Regions from separate parts of the Paenibacillus sp. GCM10012306 genome, predicted to be linked through region 2. Evidence: riboswitches for the same ligand, from Rfam matches in the RefSeq annotation. Region 2 holds a riboswitch; each other region holds the start of a gene.
What was found. Region 2 has a riboswitch for cyclic di-GMP ahead of ACFORK_RS19375 (glycosyl hydrolase). Riboswitches for the same ligand answer to the same signal wherever they lie in the genome.
Positions count from the first base shown of each region.

Region 1: it holds a riboswitch for cyclic di-GMP, as region 2 does, so the genes downstream of both, ACFORK_RS11820 (flagellar assembly protein A) here and ACFORK_RS19375 (glycosyl hydrolase) in region 2, are expected to answer to the same signal.
Region 3: it holds a riboswitch for cyclic di-GMP, as region 2 does, so the genes downstream of both, ACFORK_RS03745 (thiamine pyrophosphate-binding protein) here and ACFORK_RS19375 (glycosyl hydrolase) in region 2, are expected to answer to the same signal.

Region 1 covers NZ_JBHRYW010000004.1:223,684-226,833, reverse strand. Annotated here, with positions in the region: gene ACFORK_RS11825 (FUSC family protein) at 9-1,109, shown strand; cyclic di-GMP riboswitch class I at 1,421-1,512, shown strand; gene ACFORK_RS11820 (flagellar assembly protein A) at 1,614-3,150, shown strand, end outside.
Region 2 covers NZ_JBHRYW010000009.1:34,370-37,519, forward strand. Annotated here, with positions in the region: gene ACFORK_RS19370 (sugar phosphate nucleotidyltransferase) at 1-1,224, shown strand, start outside; cyclic di-GMP riboswitch class I at 1,392-1,472, shown strand; gene ACFORK_RS19375 (glycosyl hydrolase) at 1,483-3,102, shown strand.
Region 3 covers NZ_JBHRYW010000002.1:10,340-13,489, forward strand. Annotated here, with positions in the region: gene ACFORK_RS03745 (thiamine pyrophosphate-binding protein) at 1-1,119, opposite strand, end outside; cyclic di-GMP riboswitch class I at 1,306-1,398, opposite strand; gene ACFORK_RS03750 (hypothetical protein) at 1,686-1,952, shown strand; gene ACFORK_RS03755 (methyl-accepting chemotaxis protein) at 1,969-3,150, opposite strand, start outside.

The DNA.
Region 1 (3,150 bases), on a different contig from region 2:
TGAAGAACATGAACGAGGGGTTACTGGACCGCCTTGAGAAATTTGGTTTTTCCCTATATATGATACGTGTGACGCTAGCTGCATCGCTCTCTTGGGTGGTGGTGCACAGTCTTTATAGCAATCATTATCTGTACTTTGCTCCGCTAGCTGCCATTCTGATTACCCAAGGTACTGTTAAGGGCTCTGTAGAAAAAGGAATCTACCGGCTCCTCGGCATCATTCTTGGCGGGATCGTCGCTCTGATCGTCGGTAAGTTCTTTGACATAAGCGGGCTCTCTATCCTGCTTATGCTGCTCATCGGCATTGGCATCGCCACCGCCTGCCGCGTGAATATTCAGGCCGTGACCCAAGTAGGCGTCACCTCTGTTATGGCCCTTTCCTTCTATCAAAACGATTATGTAGTCTCTAGAATATTCGAAACCTTCATCGGCGTACTGATTGCCGTCCTCATCAATATGATTATCGTTCCGCCGAAGGGGTTCGTCAAGGTAAAAGCCTTGGCACTTGAAGGAAGCCTGCTGCTCGCAGATGCACTGAGAGGACTTGCCGCCGGAGAACAAAGTACGGAGAAGGGCAAAGCCGTATCGAAACAAGCCGGGGAGCTGCTGACACGAAGCCGCAAGCAACAGAAAGAGATTCACTACACACTATCCCATTACCAATGCCGTAATGAATTGCACAAGCTGAGCACAGCTACTACTCATCTGAAAACCGTTCATGCCTATGTGAAGGAAATTGCCGATGAGATTGCTCTGCTTCCACCGCATTATGCAGCTGCAGAAGGGCTGGCTGGTTCGCTGGAAGCCACCGCGGATTGCATCGCACTGTACGGAACGAAGACCCTGTCCGATATCGAGTGCACCCGTTCCCTCCCAGACGCCCTGCGCCATGCACGGGAATTACAGCTCTCTTGCTTCTCAGAGCTTCAGAGACATTGCCCTCTGACAGCCATGCGCGATCTCGGTGCAGTGTTCTCCCACTTGAACCGGGTGCTGGAAGAGGTGGAGCGGGCGGAATATGCCACCTGTTCAGTTGTACCGCATGAGGCCAAGACCAATATCGCACAAGGTATTCATTACATGAAAAAAGGACTCTCCCAAAAGCTATAAACGGGAGCGTCCTTTTATTTTACTAAAACCATCTTACGCGTTATAATTAAGGAAATGTGGAATATATAGGTACTTCTGTGGACTATTTGATCCCATGAGAGACGTCCCGGGCCATCCGGCTTAGACGCCTCTCTTTTACATGTGGACGGTCTGGGTGAATTTATTTATTTTATATTGTCAATTCGTTACTTTAGCACTAAAATTAAAAGGATTTAATGCCGACAATTTTATATATACGACGTACCGGCGCCTTCTTTTTTTGTCGATTTTAGTCGATTAAAGTGCCTGATGCTGAGTATACATCATTGATCCATTTTTAAAGGCAAACTATTCGAAAGGGTAGGACGCAAAGCAATGGGCCTAAGAATGCACAAGCTGCATTTATGGTTGCCAGGCTGCCAATTAGACGCCTGCATGGCGGATATCCCTAGCGGATATCGCATCTTAACCCGGTGCTCTCTATGTACAGATGCCTTTGATTATACAAAGAAGCGAGGTAACAGAATGTCGCAACACCCTAATCGAAATGACGTAAAAGAATTTGCCCGGCCATTGCCGATAGAGCCCTCCGAACAAATCTTGAATAGTGCTCCACAATCTCTACCACTGGACGACACGAACAATAAGGACGGCATCATCATTATTCAAAATAATCAATTTTTCATCACCTCACCTTTATCTGGCGGCAAACCTGCTGTCATCTCTCCCGTTCCTCCCGTTGTCCTTAGGAAGAACCGGCAGATCATTACTGCCCCTACCGAAGTATTGTCATCCGACCGCCTGGAGTGGGAGATTGAAGAGCCCGCACCGTATGAGATTACAGTCTCCGAAGACAAGTTATCGGCTTTCCTTACCCTGCGACGGTTGGAACAGTACGCCTGGCGCCTGAAGGATTGTGCAGCCACGAATAACATTGCGGTTAGTGCGGAGCAGGACAAGAAAGCCCTGCTGTCTACAGTCCGCATCGAACAGGTCCTTGCCGACTTTGACAAAAAATCCATCTCCCAGAATCTCAATATTCCAGCGATTTACGAGGCATTGAACCACCCTACCGGACGGCCTGTCCGTGTAGCGGAAGGTACCGCGCCCAAACCCGCGATCAATGCAAGAATCGAGATCCCTTTTTCCGAGGAAGCCCTGACCGCAGAAATCTTCCATAGAAACGTGAGTGGACAGGAAGAGCAGAATTACCCGGACATCCCAGAAGTCCAAGAGGGCGACATCGTAGCTATCAAGCATCCACCCATCGAAGGGGTTCCCGGATATGATGTGTATGGACATCTGCTGCCTGCTGCCCCACCTGAGGATTTCCAGCTTATAGCCAAGGAGCATACACAGCTTATATCCGGTCTGAAGGTCATGGCGCTTCGTACAGGCAGACCCCGCCTGACAGGAGTGAAGGGCAGAACCTTTGACATTGCCGCAGCGCACAGGGTTCTGGGGAATGTCAATCCTGAGACCGGCCACATCGTATTCCCGGGGGACGTTGCTGTTCACGGCGATGTGGAAGAGCAGATGATTATTGAAGCGATTGGAAATGTCTATATTTACGGAAACGTGAAGAATGCGACCATCGTTGCAACCGGGAGTATTTGGATACATGGCGATGTGGTGGAGAGCAGACTGTATTCGGGATATCATGGAGTTTTGAATAACCGACTCTACCATCTGTCAAAACAGATCCTAGAGGAAGGCAATCTGCTACGGAAGGCAGCCAAGGTGTTGGCCAAAAAGTTAGAAAACCGCCAACAGCCTGTGAATTACGGCCAGGTCATTCAGCTTTTGCTTGATACCAAATATAAACGATTTGCGATTCTGATCCCCGAGCTTCTGCATGTTCTCTCCGATATCAAGCATTCCTACCCTCAGGATATAAAACAGTTGAAACGATTGCTCGAGGTCTTTTTGCAGCCGGATCAATTTATCGGGATGTTGAATGATGCGGTTGTGGAATCCTTCCTGAAGCTGCTAAAGGATATGTACAACGGCATTACGGTTATGCTGGAGAGCAAAGTCCGAATTGATCTGCCCTATAGCGACA
Region 2 (3,150 bases):
ACTGGACTCGCAGATTCGTCTTATCTGGCTACAGGCCGTGGACAGGTAGAAATGATTCAGAGCCAATTGGGAGGCCATGTGCCGATTATCGTTGAGCCGGAGCGCCGCGATACCTTCCCGGCTATTGCGCTGACAGCAGCCTATTTATATACCGTGGCTGGCGTGTCGCCTGCCGAGACGGTGGCTATTTTGCCAGTGGACCCTTATGTTGAGGCTGCTTTCTTTGAAACGGTAGCCCAGCTTGAACATACGATGGAGGAGAGCGGCGCTAATCTGGCGCTGATGGGTGTGGTGCCTGAGCATGCTTCGGAGAAATACGGATATATCATCCCGACCTCCGATGAGCCTGCGGCGAGCGGCTTTATGCAGGTAAGCCATTTTCAGGAGAAGCCGGATCGCGTGCAGGCGGAGAAGCTGATCAGTCGCAATGCGCTGTGGAACTGTGGTGTGTTTGCTTTCCGTCTTGGCTATTTGCTGGATATTTTGCAGCGTAAAGGGCTGCCTCTCAACTATGAGGAACTGCAGAAGCAGTATAAACTGCTGTCCTCCATCAGTTTTGACTACGAAGTGGTAGAGAAGGAAGAACGGATTGTTGTGCAGCCGTATGATGGATTCTGGAAGGACCTGGGCACGTGGAATACATTGACGGAAGAGATGAGCAGCAATCATGTCGGCAAAGGGGTTGTTACGGCTGATTCCGAAGGCACCTGCCTCGTGAATGAACTGGATATTCCGATTACGGTCATTGGTGCAAAAGATCTAATTATCGCTGCCAGTCCCGACGGAATTCTCGTAACCCATAAAGCGGAAAGCCCACGGATCAAAGAAGTGCTGAAGTCGTTTGATCAGCGCCCAATGTACGAGGAACGTCGCTGGGGTCATTATCGTGTCATTGACTATGTGAAATATGAAGAAGGCAATGAGGTGCTGACGAAACGGATTTGCATCTCACAAGGGAAGAATATCAGCTATCAGTTGCACCGCAAGCGCAGTGAGGTCTGGACCATTATCAGCGGGGAAGCCAGCATTGTTTTGAATGAGAAAATGTATAACGTAAAGGCGGGCGATGTGGTTCGCATTCCGGAAGGCACCAAGCATGCCATTCTGGCTTTAACGGACGTGGAGTTTATTGAAGTGCAGACAGGCTCTGAACTGGTAGAGGAAGATAATATCCGTATCACCCTGAATTGGGATGATATTGAGCTGCATCAGTTTATTTCCTAGGACCGGATTCGAGCGTAGGGGAATTTAGTAGAACAAACTATCTATTTAACCAAATGCGAAGCTTTTAAAACAGGTATAAAGACTCAAAAATGATATTTTTTTCATAAATGCACTAAAAAATAATTAAATAGCGTCGATATTTACGGTAAGAGGGATAGATCCTTCAATAACGAAAACGGCAAACCTATCGAAAGATAGGGACGCAAAGCTATAGGGCCTTTCGCAAGAATGGCAGCCTGGCTACCGAAAGGGAGATGTATGTTGAAAGCTTACCGTAAGTATCGTTTGTTGCGCGCACTCCTGTCCGTTGCTCTGTTTCTGACGACCCTTCCACTGAGCGTGGGAATCGTTCCGTCTATGGCAGGAGCTGCAGGCTCCGGTACTCCGGTGAATCCCGCTGCCTCGCCCGAAGCTGTAAAATTACTTAACTACATGTACTCTTTATCCGGTAAAGGAATTATTGCAGGGCAGCATGACTACCTGGAGAGTCCCGATGAGTTCAATCTCAAGCTGCAAGATACCAGCGGTAAATATGCCGCACTGCACGGTTACGAGATGGGCGCTATCAGCGGGCAGAATGAGAGCCAGGTTGCCTGGTATCGTCAGAATGTAGTGAACAGCGCCATCAGTTGGAGCAAAAGCGGCGGAGTAGTCGCCATGACCTTCCATCAGAGCCTACCGGGAACCAGCTATGATTGGTCCAATGTCTCCAGAAGTCTCAGCCAAGCGGAATTCAATAAGTACGTTACACCAGGGACGGTACAGTACAACAACCTGATTGCCGAACTGGATAAAGTGGCGATACCTTTGAAAAGCTTACGTGATGCAGGGGTACCTGTATTATGGCGGCCGTACCATGAAATGAATGGAGATTGGTTCTGGTGGGGAAAGAAAAATAATTTCGCTGCACTTTGGAATATTATGTATGACCGTTTTGTTAACGTTCATAAATTGAATAATCTGCTGTGGGTATGGAGTCCGAATGCCCCGAATGCCTGGGCGGATCCGTATGCTCTGACCTATCCGGGTGCGGATAAAGTAGACATTCTCGCTGCAGATATATATGAGAACGATTATAAACAAAGCCATTACGACAGTCTGCTGGCGCTGGCGGCCGGGAAGCCGATCGGTATCGGAGAGAACGGGGAAATGCCAGACGTAGCCAAGCTGAGAGAGACCCAGAGCAAATGGACCTTTATGATGACCTGGGGAAAAATGCTATACGATAATAACCACACTGATGATATTAAAGGTTTTATGAACAACAGCTACACGGTAACCAGAGACAAATTTGCGGCTGGAGCGGTACCGGCACCTACGCCACCACCGGCTCCTCCAGTACCCGCTGTTACGCCATCAAACACACCGAAACCTCCTGCTGCACCAACAGGGAATACTGGAACAGGGGGAAAGCATACGATGGCGAATGGGTTAACGGGGGAATACTTCAACAATATGCAGCTTTCCGGTACGGCGGTTCTTACCCGGAATGATGCAGCGATTGATTATAACTGGAGGCAGGGTTCACCGGATGTAGCCTTGCTGGGTGTTGATAATTTCTCTATCCGTTGGACGGGGAAAATCAAACCGCTGTATAGCGAGAATTATCAGATCTACACTGAATCCGATGATGGCATTCGGGTGTGGATCAACGGGCTGCCGATCATTGACAGCTGGAATAATCAAAGCGGGACTGAGCATCAGGGGAGCATCGCCCTGAATGCCGGGGAGCTGTATGATATCAAAGTGGAGTATTACGAGAATCTGGGTGATGCCCGAGTGCGCCTGATGTGGGCAAGCCCTAGTCAGGTGAAGGAAGCCGTTCCGACCAGCGCATTGTTCGCGAGCGTGGACGGAACTGAGAACTACGTTATCTAGTCCTTACGCATTTAACGGATCACAGCAATGAGATTCTTTTCAGCCGAT
Region 3 (3,150 bases), on a different contig from region 2:
TGGAATCAGATCACTCATCACATTCATGACTGAAGCCAGAGAGAGACCAGGGAGCTCAGGCAGTTCATCCCGATAGTTAAAGCTTTCGGTAGTACGTTTGGTCACAGAATCTCTATCCAGGTGTTCAAGATAATACACAAGATTATCACGCAGATCCCCGGTGACCGGTATTGTTTGGGAGGTCAGAATTTTGCCCACAAACGTAGGATCACTATCGAACTGAATTAAAGTCTCTGGATGGTTCTCACGTTTGAGATTACAGATGGTCATATCGCTCAGGCGGGAGCCCAGTACAATATACAAATCGCTGCGATTTAGCAGATCATCACCATGAGTGCATCCGCCGACACCGACAGGACCGTGATACAGCGGGTGATCCCAAGGAATAGCACCTTTGCCGCCAGGAGAAGTCACGACAGGGATGTTGAAGGTTTCAGCCAATTCGATCAGCTCTTTATGAGCTCCGGAACGGTTAACACCTTTACCCGCAATAATCAGTGGGTTCTCAGCATTGTTGATAGCGTTGATTACACGGTCAAAATTGGAGATGCTTACGAACGATTCGCGCTCTGGATAGACTACCGGGAATTCTTCCAGCAGTTCTGTCTGAACGTCGAAAGGCAAGCAAAGATGAACGGGACCACGGTTACCGCTCAGAGCAATCGAGATAGCATGATTGAAAATGGTACTGAAGTTATCGCCACGTTCTACAAGCTTGCTGAATAGAGTAGCCGGTTTGAACATATCAGCAAGATCAGCCAGATATGAGGAAGAATCCTGACATTGCGGAATACCTAATTCTTTTATGGATTGATGACCTGTAATAAATAGTACCGGAAGGTTATTCGCTTTGGCATGGGCCGCTGCAGTCAGTAGGTTCGTTCCTCCGGGACCGGATGTTCCGAAAGCAACACCTAGTCCGCCAGTCTTAAGGGCATAGCCTGCGGCTTCAAACCCGGAACTGGATTCATGTCTTCCAGGAATAAACTCAATACCGTAATCCACCATCTTTAGAACTAAAGGACAAATGGATTTACCAATAATACCAAATGAATGGGTTACTCCGAGATTACGTAGTGCCTCCGCCATAAAATCTGCGACTGTCTTCAAAAAAAACACCTCTCAAGTGTATGAATTGGGATAAGTAAAAAGATAAATATATTATCGTTCTGGTGATGCGAAATGATTAGAACGATACAAACGGGTATAAAGAAACAACAAAACCTGTGCTCGAATAATGGAGCACAGGTTGGAAGCAAAAAACCGCCACTCAGACCGCAAGATTAAGTCGATCCTCCTGGTTTTCTCTGCAACCTGGCAGTCATGGCCTCAGAAAAATGAGGCTGTAGATCCATGGCTTTGCGTCATTCCTTTTCAGGAATTTTGCCCATATAAATTATATAACTAATTATAAGAATAATTTTCCTTTACATTATATTCCTAGCTCGTCTTTGTCAATATATTTTACACAAATGAACTCGGAATTTGACGAAAAAAATGAAAGAGAATAGGGATATAGTTTTAATTTAAAATGTATCCAAGGGGGTATTGTAAATTAGAATGCGGTTACAAAATAGAGCGAAAATAAACTATTAATTGGGTCAGTATGGAATATTTGACTAGAGGGGTTGGTGCAAAAATGCAAATTGGATCAAAACAATTGGATGGAGAAGATTAGATAATAATTGAAGAAATTAGTTGACTCATCATTTGCCGTGATATTTTTAATGAAAGAATTGAATCCAAATACTTATTTTTTTCTAAACTATAATGGAAGTGAGTGGGTTAAAAGTAGGATGCTTGAGAGGGGAGAAGGCGAATCGTTATTTGTGAGTATGAATTTTACGGAAAGGTCTGAAAGCGATATAATGCAAACGTTTCATAAGTTTGAAAAACTGCCGTATAAAATAGAGCTTATACGGCAGTTTTGTGCTGAAAGGAACAAAAATTAAATTTTGATGACAAATTCTAAAATTTAAAAATATGAATCGTTTTTTGTAGCTGGAAGACGGCTGACGTCATTTTTTCACTCTCTTCTGCAACAGATTCCAGAGCATTGATCTGCTCACTCATCGATGCAGAGACCTCTTCAGTGCTGGCCGCTGTTTGCTGGGTAATGGCGGAGATGTTCTCGATCGCAGAGGAGATTTTCAGGGCACTGTCCAGCATCAGATCGCTTTCCGAAGAGAAGGCGGCGATCTGCTCGGTAATGTACTGTACGCTTTGGACAATTTGCCCGAAAATTTGTGCAGTCTGAATGATCATTTCATTCTGTACCTGAACGACTTCCTCATTGATGGTAATATTCGCAATGGCTTCCTTGATATCGGCTTCAATGCTTCGCACCAAGCTGAAGACCTCTTTGGTCGAGGCCGTTGATTCCTCAGCCAGTTTGCGAACTTCGTGGGCGACCACGGCGAACCCGCGGCCATGCTCTCCGGCACGGGCAGCTTCGATGGAAGCATTCAAGGATAACAGGTTGGTCTGTTCCGCAATTTCGGTAATTGTCTTGGTAATCATGGTGATACCGCGAGCGTTATGGGAGAGGGCATCAATAGTATCAGCTACTTTTTGTGTAGCTTCAATATTCTTGCGCATGCCTTCCGATTGGGTATCTACCGATTGGCGACCTTGCTCTACTAATTCCAGCGTATGTATAGTTTTCTTGTTCATTTCTTTGGTCGAATAAGCGTAATTGGACACCTTGGTTTCAATATCTTTAATAGAATCAATCATGCCAGCAATATCACTAGAAATCTCGTTGGCACCTTGAGCTAGCTCGTTGGAGGAGGTTGCCACCTGAGACATGACGATCTTCAGATTCTGATTCTTGTCTTCAATACCGCGGCTTGCATCCATAACCTGACGTGTGATCTGTGACGCATCGGTCAAAATGGTCTTCAATTTGTCGATCATCGTATTAAAGGAGCGGCTGATATCACCCATGGAGCCATTCTCATCGGCTCTTTGCGTAAAATCCCCCTTAGAAATCGTATGTGTAACGTTAGAGATATCATCAAAAGAAGATGTAAGCGTTCTCTCGACAAAGCGAGAAAGAGGGTAAGTCAGGGTTGTAAGCAGGACCACCAGAATGATGCCGATAACAATTTTGCCGAGAATAATAAATGTGACCAAAACAGGGATGGAGAA